DNA from 2 places in the Actinoplanes sp. NPDC048988 genome. Region 2 is predicted to be linked to the other one. Evidence: riboswitches for the same ligand, from Rfam matches in the RefSeq annotation. Region 2 holds a riboswitch; the other holds the start of a gene.
What was found. Region 2 has a riboswitch for cyclic di-AMP ahead of ACGFJ7_RS38590 (hypothetical protein). Riboswitches for the same ligand answer to the same signal wherever they lie in the genome.
Positions count from the first base shown of each region.

Region 1: linked by a shared signal. The riboswitch ahead of ACGFJ7_RS43040 (transglycosylase family protein) and the one ahead of ACGFJ7_RS38590 (hypothetical protein) in region 2 are both predicted to bind cyclic di-AMP.

Region 1 covers NZ_JBICTW010000024.1:67,374-73,107, forward strand. Annotated here, with positions in the region: gene ACGFJ7_RS43015 (NAD(P)/FAD-dependent oxidoreductase) at 1-771, shown strand, start outside; gene ACGFJ7_RS43020 (FAD-binding oxidoreductase) at 834-1,511, shown strand; gene ACGFJ7_RS43025 (hypothetical protein) at 1,513-1,875, opposite strand; gene ACGFJ7_RS43030 (LysR family transcriptional regulator) at 1,872-2,813, opposite strand; gene ACGFJ7_RS43035 (nuclear transport factor 2 family protein) at 2,884-3,249, shown strand; gene ACGFJ7_RS43040 (transglycosylase family protein) at 3,295-3,903, opposite strand; cyclic di-AMP (ydaO/yuaA leader) riboswitch at 3,908-4,079, opposite strand; gene ACGFJ7_RS43045 (saccharopine dehydrogenase family protein) at 4,191-5,426, shown strand; gene ACGFJ7_RS43050 (XRE family transcriptional regulator) at 5,404-5,734, opposite strand, start outside.
Region 2 covers NZ_JBICTW010000018.1:138,469-144,202, forward strand. Annotated here, with positions in the region: gene ACGFJ7_RS38565 (MFS transporter) at 1-163, shown strand, start outside; gene ACGFJ7_RS38570 (Atu4866 domain-containing protein) at 205-555, opposite strand; gene ACGFJ7_RS38575 (TetR/AcrR family transcriptional regulator) at 621-1,223, opposite strand; gene ACGFJ7_RS38580 (ABC transporter permease) at 1,401-2,297, shown strand; gene ACGFJ7_RS38585 (ABC transporter ATP-binding protein) at 2,290-3,063, shown strand; gene ACGFJ7_RS38590 (hypothetical protein) at 3,199-4,263, opposite strand; cyclic di-AMP (ydaO/yuaA leader) riboswitch at 4,267-4,400, opposite strand; cyclic di-AMP (ydaO/yuaA leader) riboswitch at 4,611-4,746, shown strand; gene ACGFJ7_RS38595 (hypothetical protein) at 4,750-5,734, shown strand, end outside.

The DNA of each region.
Region 1 (5,734 bases), on a different contig from region 2:
CACCTCGTGGTGGTCGGCGCCGGCTGGATCGGCCTCGAGGTCGCCGCCGCCGCGCGCAGCCGGGGCGCGCGGGTGACCGTCGTCGGAACGTCGGCCCTGCCCCTGCAACACATTCTCGGCGACGAGATCGCCCGGGTCTTCGCCGACCTGCACCGCGCCAACGGCACCGAGCTGCGCATGAACACGCACGTCACCGAGGTGACAGCCGACGGCGTACGGCTGGCCGACGGCACCTCGGTGCCGGCCGACGTGGTCGTGGCCGGCATCGGCGTGACGCCGAACGTCTCGCTCGCCGCCGGCGCCGGCCTCGACGTCGACAACGGCGTGCTCGTCTCGTCGAGGTTGGCCACCAGCGACCCCGACATCTTCGCGGCCGGCGACATCGCCAACATCGACCACCCGCTGCTCGGCCGGCGCCTGCGCGTGGAGCACTGGGACACGGCGATCCGCAGCGGTCCGGTGGCGGCCCGGGCGATGCTCGGCGAGGACGTGGTCTACGACCGCCTGCCGTTCTTCTTCACCGACCAGTACGACCTGGGCATGGAGTACACCGGCTCGGCGCCGGCGGACGCCGAGGTGGTGATCCGCGGTGACCTCGCCGCTCGCGAGTTCATCGCGTTCTGGTTGGTCGACGGCAAGGTGGCCGCCGGCATGAACGTCAACATCTGGGACGTCTCCGACAAGATCGACGCGCTGATCCGATCGGGCGCCACCGTCGACCGGACCCGGCTGGCCGCCACGGACGTGGATTTGTCCGAGCTGGCCGCGTAGAGCAGCGCGTTTCGCACTCGGTGTCCGTCGCGCCAGGGCGGATGATCGGCGACGCTTCCGGGGTGGCGGCCTCACAGTGGTGGCCCGCGGAAGTGCTCACCCACGAGCGCCGCGGAGCCGACGTCGTGGTCTTCACCTGCCGCACCCGCCGGGCGATGCCGTTCCGGGCCGGGCAGCACGTGGAGATCGAGTGCCCGTACCGGCCGTGGCAGAGCTCGCCCTATGCCATGGCGAACGCCCCGCGGCGGGACCGGGTGCTCGAGTTCCATGTGCGCGCGGGATCCCCGTCCGGCGTATCGGCCGCCCTCGTCGAACGGCTCAAGCCCGGCGACACGCTCAGGCTCGGCGAGCCGCACGGTTCGATGGCGCTCAACCCGTACTCCCGCAGGGACCTGGTCTTCATCACGGGAGGAACCGGCCTCGCCCCGGCCAAGGCGTTGATCGATGAGTTGTCAAGGTACAACCGCACAAGGTGGATCCATCTGTTCCGCGCGGAGCGGGATGACGGCGCCTTCTACGACCGCGAGCCGCTGGACCGGCTGGCCGTTCGCCATCCCTGGCTGACGATCGTGCGCACGACGGCCGACGTCGCGGAGGCCGTCGCCGCACGTGGCCCCTGGCCCCATCACGACTTCTACATCTCGGGGCCGCAGTCCATGGTGGACTGCATGTTGGAGCGACTGGAGGCGCTGCGGGTGCCGGCGGCGCGCATCCAGTACGACGCCTTCGCCCTGCGCTGACTCACTCCGGTTTCAGATGGGCGAGCAGAGCGCCGGCCTCCGCACGCAGCTGCTCGGCCCGCTCCGGCCGGCCCAGCTCGGCATACTCGGTCGCGGCGCGTTCCCGATCGTCCGCCTCCGCCCGGACGATCTGTCTCACGTCCTCCTCGGTCAGCACTCGGCGTGCCACCTCGGTCGCGCCGACGCCGACAGGCGATGTCTCGATGGCCAGGCTCACCCCCGTACCCTCATCGGTCTGCACTGCTTCGGCGTTGTCGATCGCCGCGAGCGTCGCCCGCAGAACCGCGATCGCGGCACGATCGCGGGCCTTCATCGCGGGTGGAAGCGCCTCTCGAAGCCGTTGCCGGAGCGGTGTCTCAGTCATGCCGAGACGTTATCGAGTTCCGGCGATCGAGGCTTTCGGTTATCCACAGGGGCGCCCTCGGCGACCGAGTTGTCCACAGCGAAGGCCCGCCGCAGGTGCGGGAGCAGGGCCGATAGCGCCGGACTCGCGCGCCGGCGCCAAACAAGCGCCAACAGCGCCGGAATCGGCACGTTATCGATGGGTATGGCGGTGAGGTGGGGAAATGCGGGCGCCATGGACTCGCTCAGCACTCCCACTCCCAAGCCGCGCGACGCGAGCTCGGCGACGGTCCCGGGCGCCGACGCGACCAGCGCGACGTCGGGGATCAACCTCGCCGCCAGACAGGCCTCGTCGAAGGCGGCACGGATCCCGGTGCCTTGCGGCAGGGTGACGATGGGGTACGCCGTGAGGTCGGCCAGACAGATGCGGTCGCGGGGCTCGTCCGGGGGAAAGAGCGCGACCAGGCCCTCGCTGCTGATCACCTGCGTGGCCAGGTGCTCGGGCGGCTCGCCGGCGAGGCCGACCAGGGCGATGTCGATCGCACCGGCCCGGACTCCGGCCACGAGATCATGGGAGTCGCCCTCGGTCAGTTCGAGCTCGATGCCCGGGTGCTCGCCGTGGAAGCCGGCGATCCCGGCGAACAGCGGTGTGATCTCGCAGCCGCTCACCATTCCGACCGTCACATGCCCGCGAACCAGGCCCTTCACCTCGTCGATGGCCTCGCGCAGGTCGGCTGCGGCGTCGAGCGCGGCCCGGGCGTACGGCAGCGCGGCCACCCCCGCCTCGGTGAGGCGGGCGACTCGTCCCGAACGGTCGAACAGCTCCGCACCGAGCTCGCTTTCCAGCGCCTTGACCTGCGCACTCACGCCCGACTGGCTGATGTGCACCTTCTCCGCCGCCCGGGTGAAGTTCGCTTCCTCGGCGACCGTCACGAAGTACTCCAGCTGCCGCAGTTCCATAACTGCGGATTCTAGCTGCCATGAAAGCCATGCGTTGGACTTCTCATCCCGCCTCGAGAAGGCTGGACGCATGACGAAACGAGAGAAGGCCCAGCGCCCCGAAGACCTGACCCGCCTGTTCGTCGAGCGTGCCAACGCCAAAGACGCCGAAGGCCTCGCCCTGCTGTACGAGGAGGATGCCGTGATGGCGTACCCGCCCGGACGCCAGACCGTCGGCCGCGCCGCCATCCAGCGCATGTGGGAGGAGGCCCTGCCACACATGCCCACCGTCGAGCCCGAGGAGCCGCTGCCCACCCTGCTGAGCGGCGAGCTGGCCCTGACCTCCACACCTCCGCGAGATGGCTCGGGCGCCCGAGCCCAGGTGGTGCGCCGCCAGCCCGACGGCACGTGGCTGCGGGTTCTCGACCAGCCGGAATTCCAGACTCCGCGGTCGTGATCCCGGCGCCGGCGATCAGGCATTCGCCGGCGCCGGGAGCAGCTATTACAGCGCCAGAGGCTGACCCGGGAAGATGCGATGCGGGCTGTTCAAAGCGGCGCGATTCAGGCGGTATAGGGCTCGCCAGCCGCCTTCCACGTTTGCCTTGGCGGCGATTGAAGCAAGGGTGTCGCCGGCGCGCACCACGTAGTAGCGGCCTGTGGATGACGCTGTGGATGGAGCCTTGACGGTGGATTTGCGAGTGACCGTGTTTGTACTGCGATATTGGCGGGTAGAGAAGGCCTTTCGGCCACAAGTCGGCCACGCGCCCAGGCCCTGGGAACGGCGGACCAGCTCGGCGATTTGGATTTGTTCCGCGCGGGATGCCTGGTCGGCGGTGCGAGCGAAACGGTGTCCGCCGTGGGAGCGCCACGTGCTGCGGCTGAATTGCAGGCCGCCGTAGTATCCGTTGCCGGTGTTGATGCCCCAGTTGCCGCCGGATTCGCACTCGGCGATGGCGTCCCAGTTGACGGAACCGCCCTTGGCGAGCGCGACGGCGTGCGCCGGCGCGGCGGCCGGGGGTGAAGCGAGTGCCGGGGCTGCTGGGGCGGCCAGAGTGACAGTTGCGGCGGCCAGGCCCACCATGACGCGGGCAGGTTTGCACATTTGTGCCATGACGAAAGACCCTCCACGCCTGCGAGGTCAGCTGTCGGGTTCGGGCTGAGGTGCCCGGCCGCGCGTGCGCGGCTTCACCCCGAGGCGCGCCAAAGCGCCGAAGAACTCGGGTCCCCCGCTCCATGCCGTAAGTATGTGTTCCGCCGGGCAGCGGCAGGATTCGGCGTTCCGCCCGTACGGACCGGCGGCGACCGCGAAAGGGCACCCGCCGGATTCTTATAGGAATAGGCGAGATCGACGTTATCGTGTCGCGCGCATTTGTGGAGCTTGTTGGAGAATTGGCAACCATGACCGAGCACGACATCGTCGTCTACGGCGCTTCCGGCTTCGTCGGTGCGCTGGTGGCACGGCATCTGGCCGAACATTCCCCCGATGGCCTTCGGATCGCGCTGGCCGGCCGCTCCGAAAGCAAACTCGATGCTGTGAAACGCCGGCTCGGCGTCGAATGGCCGATCCTGGTCGCGGACGCCGGTGACGCCGACGCGGTCGCCCGGCTCGCGCGGGCGACGCGGATTCTCGTCACGACCGTGGGGCCGTACGCGAAATACGGCAAGCCATTGGTGGACGCCTGCGCCCGGGCCGGAACCGACTATCTCGACCTGACCGGTGAGGTTCTTTTCGCACGTCAGAGCATTGACGACAACCACGAGGTGGCCCGTGGCACCGGTGCCCGGATAGTGCATTCGTGCGGGTTCGACTCGATCCCGTCCGACCTCGGGGTGCACGTTCTGAGCGAGGCCGTTCGCCGTGACGGCGCGGGCGAGCTCACCGACACCGCGATGGTGGTGACGAGCCTGCGCGGCGGGGTCAGCGGCGGCACCATCGACTCGCTGCGCCATCAGCTCGACACCGTCAAGAGGGATCCGGCGAAAAGGCGGGTCGCGGCCGGCCCGTACTCGCTGAGCCCGGACCGGGCCGCCGAGCCGGACCTCGGCCGGCAGTCCGACATCGCCACCGTTCGGGGCGAGCGAGTGCATCCGTCGCTGCGGGGGACACTCGCGCCGTTCTTCATGGCGTCCTACAACACGCGGGTCGTCCGGCGCAGCAATGCGCTGCGGGGTTACGCGTACGGGCGCGAGTTCCGCTATCGGGAGTTCATGAGTGTGGGCGCGTCGCCCCTGGTGTCCCCGGTGGTCGCCAACGGCGTCAAGCTGGGCTTCGGTGCCCTCGTCGCGGGTCTGATGCTCCCGCCGACGCGATATGTGATCGACCGGGTGCTACCGAAACCGGGTGAGGGGCCGTCCAGCGACAAGGGGCACTTCACCTGCGACCTCTTCGGCCGCACCTCGACGGGCGCCCACTACACGGCCCGGTTCCGGGACGACCACGATCCCGGTTACAGCGGCACGGCGATCATGCTGGGGGAGAGCGCCCTGGCCCTGGCCGTCGACCTGCCGAAGGGTGAGGGTGGCGTGCTGACCCCGGCCACGGCGCTCGGCGACACGCTCGTGGAGCGCCTTCGGGCCGCCGGCGTGGAGATCTCCACCCGCGGTTCCAGCGTCAGTGATGGTCGCCGTGGTTGAGCAGGTGGGAGCGTTCGCCCTCGTGGTCGAGCACGCACAGGACCTCGGCCGGGCCGTCGAGGGCGCCGAACGCGTGCGGGACCATCGTGGAAAACGAGGCGGCCTCGCCCGTGCGGACGGTGATGGTGCGTTCGCCCAAGCGCAGGATGATCGTGCCCGAGAGCACGGTGAACCAGTCGCGGCCCGGGTGGACCCGCAGATCCTTGGGCATCGCACGGGTCACCCGCAGCTTGGCCACGGTCTGGTTGCTCTCGTGGGAGAGCAACCACGTCGTGATGCCGCGAGCCTCGTCGCGGTGCGGGCGGATC
Region 2 (5,734 bases):
GGGCGGCGCGGTCATCGCGGCCGGCTGGGGTTACCTGTCCTCGGCCTGGATCGGAGTGCTGCTCGCCTTGACGGGGCTGGCGCTTGCCGCGGTGAGCTTCCGCATGGACCCGGGCATCCCCGCCGAGGAGCCGGAACGCCAGCCGGAGCCTGCCGCCGCTTAAGCCCCGGCCCAGCACTAACGCAGCCTGTGGACAACCAGCGGTCAGGCTGGACCGAGGCGATGCCCCGCCATCTCCAGCACTCCCTGGCCCACTGTCACCGGCGTCTTCAGGCCCGAATCATCCCGCAATGTGAGAGTTGAGCCGTCCAGCCGGTAGGTGCCGTGTGCCGGCTTCTTGCGCCCGGCCACCGTCCCCGCGTACGTGCCGTCGGTCCTGATGTCCAGGCGGACGCTTCCGTCGGCGCTGCGCCAGGAGCCGACCGGGTCGGTTGCCCGGGGTGGGGCCACACCGAGCGGGCCGTCGCCCGCCTTCAGCTCGCGCATCGCGATGGCGAGCAGGGCGGCCGTGTCCAGGACGGTCAGGTCGAGGTGAGGTTCGGCGTGGTGGCGCATCGCGGCTCCGGGGTGGGGGGCGGGGTCCCCTACCTTCGGCGACGGGCCGCCGGATCGGAGCTTTTTCAGGCCGCCGTCGACTTCAGAGCGGCCGTGACGGCCGTCGTGAGCTTGTCGAGGTAGTCGTCCGGCATCGGGGAGCGGGAGACCGCCAGGCGCCAGTACAGCGGGCCGAGGATCATGTCGACGGCGATTTCGGGGTCGGTGCCTTCGGGCAGTTCGCCGCGGGCGATGGCCTGGCCGACCAGTTTGTCGCCGACCGCCTGCTGGTGGGTGTGCAGCGCCGTCTGGAGGGTTTCGGCGATCTGCGGGTTGCGGGCCGCCTCGGCCATCAGGTCGGGGATGATCTGCGACGCGATGCGGTGCTGGAGGGCCCGGTGAACGATCATCATGATCAGTTGTAGGTCGCCGGCGAAGCTTCCGGTGTCGGGCAGGGGGACACTGCGGCCCGCGACATCGGAAACAATCTCGAGGACCATCTCGAGTTTGTTGCCCCATCGGCGGTAGATTGCCGTTTTGCCCACCCCGGCGCGGCGCGCCACGGCTTCGATGGAGAGCCTGCCGTAACCGACCTCGGCCAGCTCGTTCATCACGGCGTTGCGAATCGCTACGGTGATGTCGCCTCTGAGTACAGCCGCTCCGGCTGGTGCGCGCTTTCCTGTTGCCACCCGGTCACTATACGCCAGGACGTAACGGTTGCGTTCCGCCGTTCGGTCGGCTAACCTTCCGCACGTCGATACGAAGGCGTTCCATCGACGGCGGCTTGACATGCTGCTTAAGTGTTCTCGCGCAAAGTTCCAGGGCCCGGCATCCCTCACGGGCCGACGAGATCGGAGCACCACCCCATGGCTCAGACGGCGGTCGCCGATTCCGAGACCGGGCAATCGCTCAAGGAGCTGGCCCGGCGGAACGGCTTGACGGCGGCCGGGCGACTCCCCGGCATAGCCGAGTACACGCGGCACCTCTGGTCCTACCGGCATTTCATCGCGGCGTTCGCCAACGCCAAGGTGAGCGCCTCGCTGGGCACGACCAAGCTGGGCTCGATCTGGCAGGTACTGACGCCGCTGATCAACGCCGGCGTCTACTACGTGATCTTCGGTCTCCTGCTCAACACCAAGCAGGACACCAACAACTTCATCGCGTACCTGTGCGCCGGTGTCTTCATCTTCGGATTCACCCAATCGGTGGTCCAGGCCGGCGCGATGTCGATCACCTCGAACATCAACCTGATCCGGGCGCTGCACTTCCCCCGGGCCAGCCTGCCGATCGCGATCTCGCTGGTCGAGGTCCGCAACATGATCGCCTCGGTCGCCGTGCTGGTCGCGATCATCCTGATCACCGGCGAGCCGATCACCGTGGAGTGGCTGCTGGTCATCCCGGCCCTGGTGCTTCAGTCGATCTTCAACGCGGGACTGGCGCTGTTCGTGTCCCGGCTCTGCGCGAAGGTCACCGACATCCGGCAGCTGATTCCCTACATCATGCGGATCTGGATGTACGGCTCCGCCGTCCTCTACCCGGTCACGTTCTTCTCCGACCGTCTCAGCGGCTGGCAGCTCGCCCTGGTCGAAGCCAACCCGATGCTCGTCTTCATCGAGCTGATCCGGCACGCCCTGATGGAGAACGTGACGCTGGCCTCCTCGCCGCTGCGTCTCTGGGCGTACGCGGTGGTCTGGACGGTCTTCGTGGGCATCGGCGGGTACGTGTACTTCTGGCGCGGAGAGAAAGGCTACGGCCGTGGCTGACGAACGGGTTCCTACGGTCATCGCGGACGACGCGCACATCGTCTACCGCATCTACGGCTCGGTGGCGCCGGGCGCGAACAGCCCGCTGGCCAGCTTCAAGCGGATCGTGACGGGCAAGAAGAGCGGGGCCGTGCGCGAGGTGCACGCGGTCAAGGGCGTCAGCTTCGTCGCCTACCGGGGCGAGGCGATCGGCCTGATCGGCACCAACGGTTCCGGCAAGTCGACGCTGCTGCGGGCGATCGCCGGCCTGCTGCCGGTCGAGCGCGGCGGGGCGATCTACGCCGCCGGTCAGCCCTCGCTGCTGGGCGTGAACGCGGTGCTGATGAACGACCTTTCCGGGGTACGCAACGTGGAGCTCGGCTGCCTGGCCATGGGCATGACGCCGGCCCAGGTCAAGGAGCGTACGGCCGAGATCATCGAGTTCTCCGGCATCGACGAGCGGGGCGACTTCAGCTCCCTGCCGATGAAGACGTACTCGTCCGGCATGGCGGCCCGGCTGCGCTTCTCGATCGCCGCCGCCAAGAAGCACGACGTGCTGCTGATCGACGAGGCGCTGGCCACCGGTGACGCGAAATTCCGCAAGCGCAGCGAGCAGCGGGTGCGCGACCTGCGTCAGGAGGCCGGCACGGTCTTCCTGGTGAGCCACAGCGAGCAGTCGATCCGCGACACCTGCGAGCGGTCGATCTGGCTCGAGTCGGGCGTGATCCGCGCCGACGGCCCGACTGACGACGTCATGAAGGAGTACGAGACCTTCGTACGGAAGTAGCCCGAAAACACCGCGATCGCCGCCGATGAGATGGGGCTCGGTTTTTCGACGGCCGCGGGGTTTGCGGACGGCGGAAAATCGCGCCCCATCTCATCGGTTACAAGGCGATCGCCCGCGGAGCGAAGCGGAGCCATGTCATCGCATCGAGAGATGCACGTGGTTCGTGTGGTCGCTGGAAGGGTCGCCGTTTCCTCTGGTGTACGCCTTCCAGCCACTACTGGGTAGCCAGATCCGCTCGAACCAGATGACGTACAGAACGCCCAGCCGGTCCGCGTTGTTGATGAAGTAGTTCGCGAGGTTGGTGCCGTACGTCTTGCTGGCGCCCGTGGCGACGCCGCCGAAGCCGTCCTTGTCGGCGGCGAAGTCGCAGGCCTTGCCCTTGGGATGCTCACCGCTGTTCTGCTCGCGGAAGCAGGCGACATAACGGGTGAAGCCGTCCGCTTGCGCTTGCTTGAGGGCATTGAGCGTCCGAGGACTCAGGCACCCGCTCGTGGTGGGATCAGGCTCGGAGCAGCTCTCGGAGGGCAGCGAGCCGTCGGAGTCGCGCGGCGCCGCGCCCGCCTTCTGCTTGCTGGAGGAGCTGACGGCCTTGTCGCCGGCCTGCGGCGCGTCCTGACCGGTCTTGTCGTTCCCGCCGGTGTTGGCGGCCTTCAGAGCGGCCTCGGCCTGCACCTTGCGCTTGGCCATGAGCGCGACCTGCTTCTGCTCGTTGCGCACCTCGGTGTCGATGGCGACCTTGGCGGCCTGCTGGGCGTCGCGGGTGTTCTTGAGCGCCGCCACCGCCGTGTTCTCCTTGACCGCGATCGTCTCGAGCGTCTCGGCCCGGTCGAGGAAGCCCTCGGACGAGCCACCCGACAGCAGCGCGCTCATCGGGCCGAGGCGCCCGGTGCGGTACGACTGCTGGATGAGCTCGTCCAGTGCCGCCTGCCGCGGGGCGAGCTGCTTGTCGAGCTCCTTGAGCTTGGCCGCCAGTTCGGTCTGGCGCTTGCGCGAGCGGTCCAGCGCCTCCTTGGCCTCGACGAACCCCTTGGAGGCGGCCTCGAGCTGCTGGATGAGGGTCTTGGGGGCGCCCTCGCCGTCGTCGCCCGTGTCGCCCGGCGCGGCCGACGCCGGGCCGGCCACCGCTAACGCGAGACCAAAGATCGCGACGAGCATCGCCATGGTGGCTGCCAGTCGTCGCCGGACAGTCTTCTGCCGCACACCTGTTCCTTCCGTCGGCCGCCGACCGAGTTAGCTGACGGGTTCGGGACGGAAGTTGATCCCTACCGCTGGCGCGGATTCACCCCGGAAAGATTGGTTCCCCGGCTCGTCCGGAAACGATTAGGCGGCGATCCCCGGGGGGTGGGGACCGGCACCGACCATACCGAAGACATCGAACGATCGACAGTTATCGCACGCGAAGCAATTGAATGGCGACGCACAGTAGCCACTATTACTGAATGTCACAGGTGGACTACGCGAATAACGTTTTGCCAGGCCTGAAGCCTCTCTTGTTCTCGGGTAAACTGACCGCCGGTCCGCCTAACCAGGCACCGCCCCCGAGGTGCCGGCGGCCACCGCCCAATCGCCGTGAGGCGAGCCGGGGAACCAGGTCAGTCATGGGGTGCATCCGCGTCAGCGGTAGGGATCGCTTCCGTCCCGAACCCGTCAGCTAACCCGGTCGGCGGTTAACCGGAAGGAACCTGCATGACCGTACGACCCCGCCGGTGGCTGATGCTTGCCCTGGCGCCGATCGTTTCTGTCGCTTTCCTGGCGTCACCCATATCTCCGGCCTACGCCGAGCCCGGCGACGGCACGTCAGCGGCGCCGGACGAGTCGGCCGGCAAACAGAACCTGACTCTCGACGAGCTGATCGAGTCCTCGAACCGCCGATTCGTCCAGGCCAAGGGCGCCGTGGCGAAGTCGACGGCCGCGCAGAAGACTCTCGCCGCCAAGATCAAGACGGCTGAGGCCCGCCGCAACGCGCTGATTCCCGAGGTCAACGCGATCGCCAACCAGCAGTACCGGTTCGGCCAGCTCAACGCGGCCAGCTTCCTGCTGAGCAGCAAGGGCTCGGACGACTTCCTGGCCCGGGCCATGTCGCTCGAGGAGATCAACACCGAGCACGACCGGAAGCTCGGCGAGTTGAACAAGGCGATCGACGAGGTCACGAAGTCCAAGGTGGCACTGGACGCCGAGGTCAAGAAGCAGCAGACCAACCTCGTCGCGATGAAGAAGCAGAAGGAGGCGGCCAGCCAGGCCCTCAACCTGGTCGGCGGCGAAGGCCTCACGCAGGGCCACGTCCTCGCCGAGTCGCCGAAGGCCAAACCCGCGCCGCGCAATTCCGAAGGCGGCTTCTCGCCCGAGTCGTGCACCGTGAAAGATCCGACGACCAGCGGATGCATCACCGCCCGTACATTGAATATGTACAAAGAGACGAAGAAGGCGGGCTTCAACAGGTTCGTGGGCTGTCACCGCGACGGTGGGCCGTTCGAGCACCCGAAGGGCCGGGCCTGCGACTGGTCGTTGCAGAACAGCGGCTTCTCGGTCGCGCACAACGCGGACATGAAGGAGTACGGGAACAACCTGATGGCGTTCCTGGTCCGCAACGCGGACCGGCTCGGCATCTATTACGTGATCTGGTACAAGCAGATCTGGTTCCCCTCGGAAGGCGAGTGGCGCGCCTATCACG